3 regions of the Glutamicibacter sp. AOP5-A2-18 genome follow, and region 1 is predicted to be linked to each of the others. Evidence: riboswitches for the same ligand, from Rfam matches in the RefSeq annotation. Region 1 holds a riboswitch; each other region holds the start of a gene.
The links. Region 1 has a riboswitch for S-adenosylmethionine ahead of ACT3RW_RS03000 (hypothetical protein). Riboswitches for the same ligand answer to the same signal wherever they lie in the genome.
Positions count from the first base shown of each region.

Region 2: another riboswitch for S-adenosylmethionine. It lies ahead of ACT3RW_RS01385 (ABC transporter ATP-binding protein); the one in region 1 lies ahead of ACT3RW_RS03000 (hypothetical protein).
Region 3: another riboswitch for S-adenosylmethionine. It lies ahead of ACT3RW_RS01410 (methionine ABC transporter ATP-binding protein); the one in region 1 lies ahead of ACT3RW_RS03000 (hypothetical protein).

Region 1 is NZ_JBQSVW010000001.1:613,709-619,192, reverse strand. It holds gene ACT3RW_RS03025 (thiamine pyrophosphate-binding protein) at 1-746, opposite strand, end outside; gene speB (agmatinase) at 746-1,732, opposite strand; gene ACT3RW_RS03015 (hypothetical protein) at 1,960-2,376, opposite strand; gene ACT3RW_RS03010 (helix-turn-helix domain-containing protein) at 2,471-3,034, opposite strand; gene ACT3RW_RS03005 (DinB family protein) at 3,208-3,822, shown strand; SAM riboswitch class IV at 3,867-3,980, shown strand; gene ACT3RW_RS03000 (hypothetical protein) at 3,994-4,260, shown strand; gene ACT3RW_RS02995 (VIT1/CCC1 transporter family protein) at 4,292-5,395, shown strand; gene ACT3RW_RS02990 (LOG family protein) at 5,415-5,484, opposite strand, start outside.
Region 2 is NZ_JBQSVW010000001.1:286,826-292,309, forward strand. It holds gene ACT3RW_RS01375 (ABC transporter permease) at 12-824, opposite strand; gene ACT3RW_RS01380 (aliphatic sulfonate ABC transporter substrate-binding protein) at 831-1,853, opposite strand; gene ACT3RW_RS01385 (ABC transporter ATP-binding protein) at 1,935-2,744, opposite strand; SAM riboswitch class I at 2,750-2,852, opposite strand; SAM riboswitch class I at 3,120-3,211, shown strand; gene ACT3RW_RS01390 (acyl-CoA dehydrogenase family protein) at 3,227-4,567, shown strand; gene ACT3RW_RS01395 (LLM class flavin-dependent oxidoreductase) at 4,619-5,484, shown strand, end outside.
Region 3 is NZ_JBQSVW010000001.1:293,852-299,335, forward strand. It holds gene ggt (gamma-glutamyltransferase) at 1-901, opposite strand, end outside; gene ACT3RW_RS01405 (SDR family oxidoreductase) at 1,121-1,984, opposite strand; SAM riboswitch class I at 2,268-2,357, shown strand; gene ACT3RW_RS01410 (methionine ABC transporter ATP-binding protein) at 2,443-3,252, shown strand; gene ACT3RW_RS01415 (methionine ABC transporter permease) at 3,269-3,985, shown strand; gene ACT3RW_RS01420 (MetQ/NlpA family ABC transporter substrate-binding protein) at 4,026-4,838, shown strand; gene ACT3RW_RS01425 (acyl-CoA dehydrogenase family protein) at 4,994-5,484, shown strand, end outside.

The sequences.
Region 1 (5,484 bases):
AAAGCCCCGTTACCGCCCGGGCTGGAAAGCACCGGCGCCTGCAAGGCTTGCGCCACGGCCAACAGTTCGGCCTGCGCACCGGCACGGCGCACACCACCTCCGGCGATAATGGCCGGACGTTGTGCATCGGAGAGCCAGTTAATTGCTTCGCGGATCAACTCTTCACGCGGTGGGTGCTCATAGGCTTCAGCCAAAGCATCCTGCACCGGTGGCACCATCACTTCAGCGAGCAGCACGTCCTGGGGAACTTCAACCCACACCGGCCCCATGGGCACAGTGATCGCACGCGCCCAAGCATCCTGAATGGCCGAAGGGATGCCAGAGGCGTGATGTACGGTCTGCTGGAACTTGGTGACGTTGGCCGCCGAAGCTTTCTGGTCATCGAGCTGGTGCAGCATGCCCTTGCGTCGTGCACCCAGTCCATCCAGTGGGATCTGGCTGGCCACAACAACCATCGGCACACCGGTGGCATAGGCTTCCTGCAGTCCAGCCAGCGAGGTTAGCGCGCCGGGGCCGGTGGAGAGGAACAGTACGCCCACCTCACCGGTAGCGCGGGAATAGCCGTCGGCTGCAAAGGCCGAGTTGTTCTCCACTCGAGAGGAGACAAATTCCAGGTTTGAGCGGGAGAGCGCGTCGAACAGCCCCAAGGCGTGCTGTCCGGGGATGCCGAACACGGTTTTAGCTCCCAGCGCGGTGAGGGTCTCAATGACCAGGTCGCCGCCGTTACGTTGGGGCTGTGTTGTCATTACTTGTTCAATCCCTGGTTGGCGCGGAAGTCGCTGATCAGGCTGATTAGGTCGTAGGTGACGTGGCTGGCGGCCACACCGGTCAGTTCGGCGTGGTCGTAAGCTGGGGCGACCTCAACAATGTCGGCGCCGACGATCTTCAGTCCGCGCAACCCGCGCAGGATTTCCAGTAGCTCACGGCTGGTGATGCCGCCGGCTTCCGGGGTTCCGGTGCCTGGTGCGTGGGCTGGGTCAAGTACGTCGATGTCCACCGAGATGTACAGCGGGCGGTTGCCGATGCGCGCACGCAGCTTCTCAACGATTTCACGCACACCCTGGTAGTACACGTCCGAGCTGGTCACGATGCCAAAGCCGAAGCGCTTGTCATCCTCCAGGTCCTTCTTGCCGTACAGCGGGCCGCGAGTACCCACGTGGCAGATGGCTTCGGTATCCAGAATGCCTTCTTCTACCGCACGGCGGAATGGGGTGCCGTGGGTGTACTCGGCACCAAAGTAGGTGTCCCAGGTATCCAGGTGAGCGTCGAAGTGCAACATGGCCACCGGTGCACCGGCATGCTCGGATGCAGCGCGCAGCAGTGGCAGTGCGATGGTGTGGTCGCCACCGATGGTGACCAGGGTTGAACCGTCAGAAGTTAGCTCCAAGGCTTCTTCCTGAATCGTTTCGATAGCTTCATTGATGTTGAACGGGTTTACCGCGAGGTCACCGGCGTCAACTACCTGGCTCTGAGCAAAAGGCGAGGTGTCGGTGGCTGGGTTGTAAGGGCGGATCAGGCGCGAGGATTCACGGACGTGGTTGGCACCAAAGCGTGCACCTGGACGGTAGGAAACACCGGTATCAAAAGGCACACCAATGATCTTGATGTCAGCGCTCTGGACCTGGTCCAGACGCGGCAGACGGGCGTAGGTACCGGCGCCGGCGTAGCGAGGGATCATCGCTGCATTGATTGGCCCCAGCTTGCCGTTTTCCTCGATGCGAACTTCTTTCATGCTCTTGCCCTCCTGGCACTTATTCGGCAACTGCCATAGTTGCCTAATATGAAACTTACGTTTCCCATTATGCTATTTTGTTGGCGAGGTCACGTCAAGACTCAGAGCACCAAAATAGTGACTATGACGTGAATTCCGGGGCAAAAGACAACAAAAGCCGTAGCCCTACAAGGGGCTACGGCAGCATTTGACGATCCTGAGCACTGAAGGCAGAACGTCTAAAAATTCTATTCTTGGCGAAGGTACTTCCTGGTGGCTTTGATCATTGCTCGATCCAGCTCGTGGATTGCCACGCAAAAGCCGGTGGAAAGAATGATAGATTTGAGCATAAGTTCACCGGGATCATCGGCCACGTAAACCAGCTGAATTGGACCCACAAGAACGAGAAGAACCATCGTCCAGACGGCATATGGCCAAGAAGTATGGGCTTGAGCCATTTGAGGGAAGCGTGCACGCCGCCGGATGGTGCGCATTCCGATTATCACAATCACCACAGCGATGATGACCGCGCCGATGAAAAAGAAGTTGCGCTGGGTACGAATCCACGTCAAGGTGGTGCCCGCGAGTAAACCAAGGAACACCGAAGCCCACCAGCCGATAGAGCGTAGCTGGTTCTGGGTGCCAGTTGTTTCGCTAGTACTCACGCCACTCCTATCGCTCGCCGCACCATGTGCGTACGGTGAACACACCTTTTTAGAATACGCGCTTGAACGCATCGGCACGAGTAAGGCTCCCCGGTTAGAGGATCAAGGTCCACGTCACCAAGGCCACTTCATCGGCTTCATTTTCCCAGCTATGCGGCTCGCGCCCTGGGAAGGTCATAGTGTCTCCGGCTTGGAGTTCAACGCGTTGATCCGGCAACACTAAAGTGAACCTCCCCGAGATCACATGCAAAACTTCCAGTTCACAGTCCACCGAATACAGTTCGGCTTCACCAACACCCTTGGGCGCGATTTCAGCGCGAATCATCTGAACCCGCCTTTCGCTACGCGGTGTCACCAATTGCTCAGTGATTCCTTCTCCGCCTAGGGACACCCGTGGCGCTTCGGCCAATCGCACCAACATCGTTTCAGGCACTTCAAATAGCGTTCCCACTTCAATGCCCAGCACTTCGCATAGTTTCAGCAGCGTTGAAACCGAAGGGCTGGTCAGATCTCGCTCAACACGCGAGAGAAAGCCCTTGGTCAATCCGGACAGTTCAGCAACCTGGTCGATGGTCATCCGCTGCCTTTGGCGCACCCCGCGTAGCCGTGAACCAATATTGATTGCAGCACCGGTTGATTCCACGGGCAGGGTCTTCATATTTTTGCTCCATCGCCTCTGTTGTTCCGACGCACTAGGCGTCTTCCTGCCATTTGCCTAAGTCAGCAGGCAGGTTTACCAATAGTAAACAGACCCTAGCTGGGGTGCGTCAAATATGTCGCACACCACAACAACTGCTGTTCGCTGAGCAGCCGGCTGATTACACTCGGCATATGATGAACAGCAAAGAGCTTTTGCGTGAATACCTCAACGACGCCCGCAACGCGGTGATCTATAAAGCTCAGGGACTGAGCGATCACTTGGCCCGCAAGCCACTGACGCCCACCGGCACGCATGTTCTTGGCGTAGTACATCACTTGGCCATCACCGAATACGGATACTTCGGCCAGTGCCTGGGCCGAGAAATCAACAACCCCTATGTGCAAGAACTCACGGACTCCGACGATCCGCAAGCCGACTTTTTACCGCCGGCACACTTCACCGCCGGCGACATCATTGATTTTTATCAACAGGCGGTCGCATTCTGCGAACAGAGCATCGCGTCCCTGCCATTGGATGCACCGGCCGAAGTGCCATGGTGGATTCGCCGCCGGCACACCACCTTGGAACAGCTCATGATTCATATGATCGCTGAAACCTCCCGGCACGCCGGGCACCTTGATATCGTGCGCGAACAGCTTGATGGCTTCACCGGTCTTCGCCCCGAAGCTCCCAACCTTCCCCCGTATTCCACAACCCAGTGGGAACAGCAGTACACGAAGATCAACCAGCTGTCCCAGACGCTAGACGCTGGGTCCAGCGCGGATGAAGGAAATATTTCAGGCTAGGACTTCACTGGCTTACTTGCACGGGAGTAGCATCGCAAGTGTTGCTTCACGAGACACGGCGTAAAGCTCCGACTTGCCGTGCACCAACCCCAGATTCATGGGTGGTTCGGATGACGAAGCGGTCCGTTCACAATTTTGTGGCCGGGCAAGAACTCAGTGAGAGCGCATCCCATGGCATATTCCGTCCTGCCCATCATCGACCGCCAAACCGGACAAGTTCAGTTCAAGGTCCAGGGCCAATGGCACATTCGATACGTGTGCGATCCAGCTCGCTTAGAATTGCTCATCGCCCGATCCGCGCGCCGCCCGATCTTTGAACCGGCGACCTCGCAGCTAGTACTTTCCATTGCTAGCTCCGGTCAGCCCGAGGGGCAGAGCATCGCTTTTAGTCTTGCCAAATTCCCAAGTCTGAGACCGCTGTCTAAACTGGGTAGCTGATCCGTTATCTGCCAAGAGAGCTGTATTCGTGATGCCGAACCAGTCAGCAACCGAACCTACCCGCGCCCAAATCCAACGTTGGCGCAAGTATCTGGCCGACGAGGTCGCTGAAGGTGCCATCTATCGGACCCTAGCCCAAAAGAAAACTGGGCAAGAGAAGCAAATCCTTCTAGGTCTGGCCGCGGCCGAAGCACGCCATGAGGAACACTGGCGACAAAAACTAGGTGTCCACGCCAAGACGGTCCGCCCCTCCTTGAGGCGCACCATCTTGCGTTTTTTGGCGCTTAGCTTCGGTTCGGTGTTCGTTTTGGCTATGGCACAGCGCTCTGAGAGCAGCTCCCCCTACCGCGATGATCAGGACGCGACCGCGCAAATGGCCGCCGACGAAGAGGTCCACGAAGAGGTAGTGCGTGCTTTGGCCACCGCCGGTCGCGCTCAGCTTTCGGGCAACTTCCGCGCCGCCGTATTTGGCGCCAATGACGGTCTAGTCTCCAACTTGGCGCTCATCATGGGTATTGGCGCCACCGGCGTTTCTTCCACTTTTGTCTTGTTCTCCGGCATTGCCGGGCTGCTGGCCGGAGCATTATCGATGGCCGCTGGCGAATTTGTTTCCGTGCGTTCTCAACGAGAGTTACTCACCGCATCCCGGCCTACCCAGGTCACGCTCACCGCGGCCCCCGATCTGAATCTGGATGCCAACGAGTTGGTACTGATTTACAAGGCTCGCGGAATGAACGATGAAGATGCTGAGCATCGCGCTGCCGAACGCATGGGCCTCTTCACCTGTGATTGCAACCCAGCCTTCTCGCTGAACCCGGAAGAACGGTCCGAAGAGCTGGAAAATGAACATGAGGAGCTCGGCTCGGCCACCGGCGCCGCCGGCACCTCGTTCCTGCTCTTCGCTTCCGGTGCGGTCATCCCGATCCTGCCGTATATCTTCGGCATGAGCGGCCTGCCTGCCGTGATCCTCTCGGTGGCCCTAGTCGGAATTGCTTTGATGCTCACCGGCGCTATCGTAGGTCTCCTCTCCGGAGCGTCCCCGATGAAGCGTGGGCTGCGCCAACTAGCCATCGGCTGGGGAGCTGCGGCAGTGACCTACTGCTTGGGACTCATCTTCGACGTACAGCTGGGCTAGAGCCAAGGAATTATTTGTCTCACCAGCGGGTACGCCGGCGTAGCGTGCTCATAGAACCAATAAATTCCATCGCTTCTTCGGCAGTATCT
Region 2 (5,484 bases), 330 kb from region 1:
AGCGGGAACTCTTAGGTCCAACGTTTAATGGCCCAGCGTTCTGCTATCGAGAGCAGGGCGTCGGTAATTTTTCCGAAGATGGCCAACAAGATGATGGTCATGATCAGTCGGTCCAGTCGGCCGTTGTTCTGCGAATCAGTCAGCAGGAAGCCCAGACCCATCGAAGCGCCGAGTAATTCAGCGGCAACAAGGAAGAGCCAAGACTGCGCTAGGGCTAGGCGCAGCCCGGAGAAAATCGAAGGCACCACCGCAGGAAGCTGCACCGTACGCAGCAACTTGATTCCGTTCAGCCCGAAAGATCGGGCGGCTTCTACCAGCTGGGCATCCACATGACGAAGAGCCAAGGCCACGGTGGTGAAGACGGGGAAGAATGCACCAATGATCACTAGGGTGACTTTGGAGTCTTCACCCATTTTCATCCACAGCACCAGCAGCGGGACCCATGCTAAGGATGGCACCGCACGCAACGCACTAATGCTCAAACGCAACAGAGCATCAGCCAATTTGGACAGGCCGACCAGTGCGCCAAGCAGTAGACCGAGCAAGGAACCAAAGAAGAATCCAAGCAATACACGTTGCGTGGAAATGCCAATGTGTTTGCCAAGATCTCCGTCACGCAATAGCTCAACTGCTGCAGTGACTACAGAAGTGGGGGTGGGCAAAGTCCAAGGAGCGACGATTCCAGTGGACGTCACGACCTGCCAGATCACCAGAACAATAACCGGCAAGATCAGGGATAACAACCAGTGTGGAGCGCGCAAGATGGTGGCAGAGACTCCGGATTTAGCCTTCTTCGGATTTCTCGTGGAGACGGTGGTGCTCATTGCTGACTACTCTCCGGAAATTTTGGTTGGGTCAGCTTTGGTAGCAAATTGGTCATCAACCAAAGTTGCTAGGGCCTCGTCTACGGATTCCTGCTTGGAGACATCGCCGCTGGCGACCAAGGTGGGCGCGATAGTCTTCAAGACTTTGGTGTACTCGGTTCCGGGAACGGCCGATACGTCCAAGTTGGAACGTTCTTCGATGACAGTGGCGGCAACCTTAGGATCTAGACCGGCAACATCAGCCAAGATCTTGGCGGTCTCTTCTGGATGCTTGCCCGACCATTCGCGTGCTTTCTCGTAGGAGTCAACGACCAGCTGGGCTAGTTCGGGGCTCTGCTTGATGAAGTCTTCGCGAGCATTAAGTGCACCGTAGGTGTTGAAATCTAGGTTGCGATACAGCAGCTTCGCACCGTCTTGTTCGGCTGCGGCCATGATGGGATCTAGTCCGCTCCAAGCGTCAACCGAACCGTTGACCAACGCGGTACGACCGTCCGCGTGTTGCAGATTCTGTACGGTGATGTCCTTTTCGCTCAGACCTGCCTGCTCTAGTGCTTGAAGCAGGAAGAAGTAAGGATCGGTGCCTTTAGTGGCGGCCACAGTTTTGCCCTTGAGGTCTTTCACCGATTTGATCTTGGAGTCCTTAGCAACCACCAGAGCGGCCCATTCTGGCTGCGAATACAGGTCGATAGTCTTGATCGGTGAACCGTTGGACCGGGCTAACAAAGCGGCGGATCCTGCGGTGGAGCCAACATTCACTGCGTCAGCACGTAATGCTTCATTGGCCTTGTTAGAGCCAGCGGACTGAACCCATTCCACCTTGACGCCTTGATCCTTAGCGGCGTCGTCGAGCCAACCTTTTTCTTTGATGACCAGGCTCAGCGGGTTGTAGGTGGCGAAGTCAATGGACAGGGTCTTATCTGATCCTGAGGCCGTAGCGTTTTCTCCGGCGCAACCGGTCAGGGCAGTAGCCCCGATCAACAGTGCTGCGGTGGCAAGTGCGGTACGTCGAGTGAAGCGGTGCGAAAGCATAATAATCCTCTAAATTGTGCGTGCGGGTAAGCGACAGCTATGTCGCTGATGGAGTAGATCAGGGGGAATCGGTGTTAAACGTCAATGGTTAGTCGGGTCCACACCAAGAAGTCGAAGCAATCCTGCGCGGTGAGCGATGAACTGATCTTCGTTGTGTTTGCGAGGATGAGAAGCGCTCATTGAGAGTTCTTTAATGACGGTGGCCGCGGTATCTTGACCCTCACGTCCCAGGACGATGACTCGGTCAGCCAAGGTCAACGCCTCGTCCACGTCGTGGGTGACCATAAGAATTGTGGTGGGGAAGGAAGCATGGATGGAGAGCAATAGATCTTGCATTTTCAGCCGCGTCAAAGCGTCCAGTGCGCCGAAGGGTTCATCAAGTAGCAGCACTCCAGGGCGCCGTGCCAAGGCACGAGCCAGCGAGACGCGCTGAGCCATACCACCTGAAATTTCGCGCGGGCGAAGATCTGTCGCGTGGCTGAGCCCGGTCAGCTCGATTAATTCATCAATCAGTTCAGCACCGTCGGCCTTGCTGGTACCTGGCGCGAGGCCCAAAGCGATATTTTCTCGGACCGATCGCCACGGTAGTAGTCGTGGTTCCTGAAATGCGACCGCACATAGTTCGTTGATGCCATCTACGTTGCGTTTTCCGGTACGGATGGATCCGGTGGATGGTTGGTCCAACCCGGAGACCGCGCGAAGCAGTGTGGACTTGCCGCAGCCGCTAGCTCCAAGGATCGCAACAACTTGGCCCGCGGGGATCTGCAAGTTGATATCGCTGAGGACCGCGCGGCTTTCACTTTTGGTGGTGAAGGTGCGCGAAACATTGCTGAATTCCACGTCTAAAGCGGTCGAGGTGTGCGCTTGAGGCAGTGCAAGGCTAAGAGCCATGATCATCTCCATCGGTCCTGGCGGTAGCACCGGCCTATGGAGTGTGTCATCCATAGGTGGTTGCTGCGGCGTCACTGAGCCAGATCTCTCGGCCGCTCGGGATGGTTACGTGTCCATTACAGGCTTTCGAACGATTTGAAAGCAAATCTTGCGTAACATGAAAAATCTTCGATAACTACGTCACATGCGCGGGTTATTTCGTTATTTATTTCATTAGAAGGCTGTTTAATCGATAGTTGGGGATTCTTGGCAAGTCATCTTCGATATGACGCGTCATTGACTGTGCAACGCAACTGTCAAGCCACCTGGTCTGAACAATGAAATGTGACTTCGTGGCTTGGAATGATTGCTTTGTTACGGCTACAAATGAATGACAACCCATCCAGAGCGGCTGAGAGATCTGGCTCGACGACGCCGCAGCAACCACCCGAATCGCGGGACGGTGCTACCGCCAGGACCGATGGAAAGAATTGAGGACTTCAATGTCATTTGGCGAGTCGCCGAACACTTCCGGTTTGGACTTCAACCAGCTCAGCGATCCTTCGCAGGCTAGCGCCATGGGACTAGATGACTTCGAAGAGCAACTGTCTACGCGGCAACTACTCAAAGTCACTCCCGGTCCGGGCGCGGACGAACAGTATGACCGTTTGGCTGAAATTTTCCGTCCGGTATTCGCTCAGATCGCGTCGACCGCACGGGACCGCGATCGCAACCGCGTGCTACCTTTTGAACAGGTAGGCCTGCTGAACCGCGACCGCTTTGGTGCGCTGCGCATTCCAGTTTCTGAGGGCGGCTACGGCGCACGTCTGGTTGACGTGTTCCGCCTGCTGATTGAACTTTCCGAGGCTGATTCCCATGTTGGCCAGCTCTGGCGAGCACACATCGCCTTTGTGGAGAGCATTCTGATTCTTGAAGATCAAGAGCTGCGCAACAAGTGGGTTACCCGTATTGCTGCCGGTCAGATTGTCGGCAATGCGTACACCGAACGTGGCGGCAACGCACTAGGTACGCTGAACACCAAGGTCACCGAGTCTGATGGCCGCTGGCTAGTTGACGGTGAAAAGTACTACTGCACCGGCACCATCTTTGCCGACTGGACCGCAGTGGCAGTGGCCCATCCAGAAAAGGCTGGCCGGCAGATTGCCGTCGTTTCCACCCAACGCAGTGGCGTAAAAATCCTTGACGATTGGGATGGGTTTGGTCAGGGGCTGACCGGTACCGGCACCACCGAGTTCCATCAGGTGCCCGTGGACTGTTTTATCCCACAGGCAACTAACGACTCCGAAGCTGCGATCTACCAGCTGGTCCTCACCGCAGTGCAAGCAGGTATTGCCCGCGCCGCGCTGAACGATCTGCGCCAGTCGGTCCAGAACCGTACCCGTATCTTCACCACCGGCACAGGCGTTCCTGCCTACCGCGAACCACAGGTACTTCAGCTGGTCGGCGAAGTCTCAGCAGAGTCCTTCGCCGTCGACTCGGTAGTGATTGGCGCAGTACTAGAAGTTGAAGCAGCACTGGTAGACCCAGGACTGAACGACGAGGAACGCTACGCGGTCTGTGAACTATCGGCTAACCGCGCCCAGACCATCGTGCAACCGTTGGTGCTCGGAGCAACCAGCAAACTCTTTGACGGTTTAGGGGCCTCATCAACCAGCATTGTGTGCAACCTAGATCGGCACTGGCGTAACGCACGAACCATCGCCACCCACAACCCGGCCATGTACAAGGCGCGCATCGTGGGGGACTACGAAATCAATGCGGTTCAGCCTCAACGTCTCTTGGTCACCGGCGAAGACAGCAACCACCAAAACTACGGCGCCTAAGCGCCTAATTTCTAATTTCACCAATACAGATTCACGGCAAGGAGAACACCTATGAGCACGAAGCGCGAAATTCTCTTCAACGCATTCGACATGAACTGCGTGGTGCACCAGTCGCCAGGTCTGTGGCGTCACCCAGATGACAAAGCCTCAACGTACAACACCATCGGCTACTGGACCCACCTAGCGAAGGTGCTAGAAAAGGGTAAGTTCGACGGCCTGTTTATTGCCGACGTACTAGGTACCTACGATGTCTTTAACGGCACCAACGAATCCCCACTGCGCTCGGGCGCACAGGCACCGGTTAATGACCCGATGATGCTGGTCTCGGCCATGGCTGCAGTAACTGAAAACTTGGGCTTCGGCGTCACCGCCGGAACCGCCTATGAGCACCCATATGCTTTTGCCCGTCGTCTGGCTACCTTGGATCACCTCACCGATGGTCGTGTGGGTTGGAACGTGGTCACCGGTTACTTGCCTTCGGCCGCCCGCAATATGGGCCAAGAAGACCAGATGGAACACGACGAGCGTTATGACCACGCCGACGAATACCTCGAAGTGGTCTACAAGTTGCTTGAAGGCTCGTGGGAAGATGACGCGGTTCAGAACAACAAGGAAACCGGGATCTACACGGACCCGGAAAAGGTGCACAATATTGAGCACGAGGGCAAGTACTTTAAGGTGCCCGGTATTGCTATCACTGAGCCGTCCACCCAGCGCACCCCGGTGATCTACCAGGCCGGCGCTTCTTCACGTGGCATCAAGTTCGCCTCACAGAACGCTGAAGCAGTATTTGTTACCAGCCCTACCCGCGAAATCCTCAAGGCTACGGTCACCAAGATTCGTGACGCTGTTGAGGCTGCTGGCCGCGACCGTTACGACGTGAAGATTTTCGCCATGCAGACCATCATCACCGATGA
Region 3 (5,484 bases), 320 kb from region 1:
CCATGCCATAAACATCTAGTCCACGGTATTTCACCGTGGTGGGCTCCTGCTCCGCGACCTTGAAGTTGGCAAGATCTTCGGTGCTCACGTAGCCAGCGGGTACTGGCAGTTTGGTATCTTCCACCTTGGGTGGAGCCTGCACGGTCTGGGAAATCTCTGAGGCGAGATCACCTTGGTAGAAAGCTTTTGGACCCTTGGCTGCCAACAGCCGGTACGTGTCGGCCAGCTCTGGATTCTTGAAAATGGTGCCTACCTTTGGGGCATCACCCTCAGGCAAGAAGAGGTCGCTGGTTGAGCTGAAAGCAGCAAAGCGTTCCTTGTTATCTTGAGTTTGTTCATGGAAGGTCTTGTCCACCACAAAGCCTCGCGAGGCGACCTGAGTTGCCGGTTTGAGAACCTGCTTGAGGCTTTGTGAACCCCAGTTATCTAGCGCCCGTTGCCAGGTGGCCACGGTGCCAGGAACGCCTACTGCTACACCGCTGGTGACCAGTTCGGGGGTGAAGTTATAGGGCTTTGAGGTAGCCGGATCGATGAAGGCATCATGCGGTATTGCTGCCGGCGCGGTTTCACGCCCATCGATGGTGCTGACCTTGCCCGTGGACGCGTCGTAGTACATGAAGTAGCCGCCGCCGCCAATGCCAGCGCTGTAGGGTTCGGTGACACCTAGGGCTGCAGCGGTAGCCACCGCGGCATCAACAGCGTTGCCACCCTTACGCAATACTTCGAGTCCTGCTGCCGAAGCTTCTGGATCCACGGAAGCTACTGCGCCTCCGGTACCGGTAGCAGTCGGGGTCTTTTCTGTGTGCCTTGGGTCAGCGCTCGCCGGGAGGACTGTGAAAGCTCCTAGTCCCAAAGAAAGAATCGTTGCGCCAGCCAAAGCGCGCAAACTTGATCGTTGCATACTCTGATCTCCTGAAAGAGGTGGGGATGAAGTATGCGTCAATTTACGGGAAGTGCTCGAAGCGCTAGGGGTGTGACACGAGCCATCTTTTTAGAAGCGTTGTAATTCCGCGCAAGTGATCACAATATTTATAGTTATGACGTTAGAACTGTGGGCAGTGATCCCCGACTAGTCAGTCGGGGATCACTGCCCACTTCAGCGTTGGTGCAGCTGGTTAGTTTACTGAGCCAGAGCTTCCTTGATGGTCTTACCCAACGATGCGGTTGGACGGCCAATGAGCTGGGAAAGATCTGCCGAGTTCACTTCCAGGGCACCGTCACGAACCTGCACGTCGGTATCAACCAGGATGTCTGCAAACTGTGCTGGCACGCCGGATTCGGTGTAGATCGCAACGAGCTTCTCTGGTTCAACTTCCTGGTAATTGACCTCTTGGCCGGCGGCGGCGCCCACGGCACCGGCCAGCTGACTCAGGGTGAAGGCCTTGTCGCCACCAAGTTCGTAGATCTTGCCGGACTCATTTTCTTCGGAGAGCAATACCGCTGCGGCTGCTTCTGCGTAGTCGGCACGTGGGGCGGCGCTGATCCTGCCGTTACCTGCGGCGCCGAGAACTACGCGGCTGTTGAGGTAGCCCAGGAGCTGATCGGTGTAGTTTTCGGTGTACCAACCGTTGCGTAGCAAGACGTATTCAATGCCGGAGCCCGCCAGTAACTGTTCGGTAGCCACATGCTCTTGCGCCAGTTTCATGTTGCCGGTCAGGGCATTGGCAATAGAGGTATAAGCAATCAGCGATACGTTCACGCGCTGGGCAGCGTTGATGACGTTCTCATGCTGGGTGATGCGCTGGCCAACTTCGCTACCTGAAATCAGAAGCAACTTGTCTACGCCTTCGAGAGCTGACACCAGGCTTGCCTCGACGTTGTAGTCAGCGGCGCGGGTCTCCAGACCCTTGCCCGCCAGAGGAGCGAGTTTTTCTTCAGAACGTCCAAGGGCAACCAGTTGTGCAGGATCTGCACCGCGCTCTAATAGTGCGTTGATAACCAGTTGGCCCAGCTGTCCGGTGGCTCCTGCAATTGCAATCTTCATGTTGTCCTCTCGTTGGTCTGCAAACTAATACAACCACGTCCCTCGCGGTTCAATTCCCGACGGTCAGTCGTGCGCATGAAACCAAAAGGGGAATCAATACGTCAAGGGTCGTCGTCTTGATTCGAAACCTTTGAGGAAAGTGAAGAATTGCTACGCAAACCAAAGCAATTTTTTGACGTTGTGAGTAAGTTTTGGTGACTTCATGACTTCCGTTTACGTAATTATTGTTCGGTCATGGCCATGGAAGACAGACTTAAATCGTTCGGACCGTACAACCGAACACACACCATCCAGAGCGACTGAGAGATCTGGCTCAACGACGTCGCAGCAACCACCCGTAAGGGAGCGGTGCTACAGCCAGGACCGATGGAGTACTTTCACTTCGCGACGGGAAAGTCTGTTTAAAGACAGGTTTTCCTCGTGAAGAACGCTCCGTATAACCAAGCAGTAAAGGAGCGATGATGATTCGTCTTGAGAACGTAACAACAACATTTGGCAATGGCCAGGATCAATTCACGGCAGTTAAAGACGTGACCCTGAACATTGAAGCCGGAAGCATTCACGGGATCATCGGCTTCTCCGGTGCTGGCAAGTCAACGCTGTTGCGCAACATCAACTTACTTCAGCGCCCAACCTCCGGTCAGGTTTTTGTCGATGACGTGGAACTTACCGGACTCAGCGATGGCGATTTGCGTAAGCAACGACATGAAATCGGAATGATTTTTCAGCACTTCAATCTGCTGAACAATCGCACCGCGTTGCAGAACGTGGAACTGAATCTGAAGTTTGCTGGTGTAGCAAAAAACGAGCGTCGCGAACGCGCCTTGGAAGCTTTGGCCATTGTTGATTTGGCTGACAAGGCCAGCGCATACCCAGGACAGCTTTCAGGCGGTCAGAAGCAACGCATCTCCATTGCACGAGCGTTGGTGACCGAGCCAAAAGTCCTCTTGTGCGATGAACCGACCAGTGCAGTGGATCCGCGAACCACGACCTCGGTGCTGCAGTACCTCAGCGACATCAACGCCAGCCTCGGAATCACCACAGTTATTGTCACGCACGAAATGAACGTTATTAAGGCCATCGCAGACCGCGTCTCGGTAATGGAAGACGGTTCAGTAGTTGAAGAGTTCGCCCTGAATGAGTTGCAAGAGCCTGGCTTTGAACCCACGACGCCTATCGGACGCTATCTGATCAGCGATGAAATTACGTTGAACCGCAGCCCAAAACCCGTTTCATCCTCATCAGCTGCCCACGTAGCGCGCGTATAAAGAACCTGGATTACCAATGAACTTATCTTCACTAGTGCTGGGCACGAGCAACGGCAGTGCAGCAGCTTTTAACTTTGACCGAATTGTTGAACTGGCCCCGGAAATTTGGGTGGCCATGGCACAAACTTTCGCCATGCTTCTGGTCGCCATTCCAATTGCAATTTTGCTCGGAACGCCACTGGGGATCTGGCTGTTCTCCATGTCGCCTAATGGTCTGCGTCCCCGTCCGCGGTTGCACCAGATTGTTGACGGAATAGTGAACACCATCCGTTCCTTCCCATTCCTTATTTTGCTGATTGCCATCATCCCGTTCACCCGGTTTGTGGTGGGAACGACCATTGGAACTGCTGCCGTCATTGTTCCGCTGACGATTAACGCGATTCCTTATTTTGCACGTTTTGTGGAACAGAACATCAGCCAGCTTGGCAATGGAGTTGTTGAAGCTGCGCAGGCCATGGGTGCTACCCGCGGACAGATCATTCGCGAAGTATTACTTGTCGAGGCAAGACCTGCACTGCTCTCATCTGTCACCATCATGACGGTCAGTTTCATCTCGTACTCAGCGATGGCCGGTCTGGTAGGTGGCGGAGGTATTGGCGATTTTGCTATCCGCTACGGCTACTACCGTTACGAAACCGGCGTCATGCTCCTAGCGATCATTCTGATGATCTTGCTGGTGCACGCAGTTCAGTTTGTTGGTACTCGGCTCTCGCGTGCAGCAGACAAACGCTAAACACTTCTTCTCAACTCGCACTTTATCTAAGGAAAACATCATGGCAGTATCTCGTCGTACTTTCTTGACCTTCGCCGCTGGCTCGGCAGCACTCTTAGGACTAACCTCATGTGGTCTGGTCGGAGGCGGAGAAGCTTCCGGAACTGGGGACAAGACCATCAAGATCATTGTCACCGAATCGGCTCCGTCACAGGAGCCCACCAAGATCGCTCAGAAGCTACTGGCTGAGAAGGGTTGGAAGCTGGATGCCACGTATGTCACCGATATCGTGCAGCCAAACCACGTGGTATCTAACGGTGAGTATGATGCGAACTTCTTCCAGCACGGTGCCTACCTTGAGCAGTTCAAGAAGGACCAGAACGTGGATGTGGATCCAGCCTTCTACATGTACAGTTCACCAGCCGGCGTGTACTCGAAAAAGTACGATTCCATCAAGGAACTGCCTAACGGTGCCACCATCGCATTGCCTGTAGATACCGCTAATAATGGTCGCGCATTGGCCCTGCTTGATAAGGCAGGGGTATTGAAGGTCACGCCAAACAAGAGCGTGATTCGCCTGTCGCAGAATGACATTTTGGAGAACCCAAAGAACTTCAAGTTTGTTGAAGTTGATCAGCAGTCATTGTCCAAGACTCTGCCGGACGTTGACGCCGGATTCCTCTTTGCTCGCCTCGGCGCCGAGATTGGTCTGAACCCAGACGACGCGTTGCTCTTTGAAAAGGAAGAAGAAGCACTTCCATACATCAACATCATTGGTGCCAAACCTGGATTCATGGATACCGAGAAGGGCAAAGTCCTTGAAGAGGCTTATCACTCAGATGAGGTCAAGCAAGTGGTACGCAGATTACCTTGACGGCGCTCTAGGCACCCCATGGGACCGCGACCTGGAAGCAGATTTCGCCACCTGGAATAAGTAGGCCTTGGCCCCACGACGATAGTTGATCCGCGTCGTGGGGCCACTACTTTTTGATACTGAACTTAGATACCGATGTCCTGCAGGGAGAAGCAATGACGACAATCGCCGCGGCAACAACAGAGAGCCACTACCAGGAACTGCTCAAGCGTTTCAGTGAAGTTTTCGCACGAATAGCTGAGGGAAGCCGAGAACGCGAACAAAACCGTGTTCTGCCATTTGAGCAGGTGCAGTGGCTCAAGGACGCAGGATTTACCACGTTGCGCGTACCTGAAAGTCACGGTGGCACACCAGTCAGTCACGAGCACCTCTTCCGTTTGCTGATTGAACTTGCCACGGCAGATTCCAATGTGGCTCATTTGTTGCGCAGCCATTTCGCCTTTGTAGAGACCATCGCATTGCAACCCGAGAAGTTTCAGGACCGTTGGTTCCCACGGGTGCTGGATGGTCAGATCTTTGGCAACGCTGCAACTGAACGTGGCGGCAACGCATTAGGCACCACGAATACCAAGCTCGTGAAGAACGCTGATGGCTGGGTCTTGCGCGGTGAAAAGTACTACACCACCGGATCGATTTTTGCTGATTG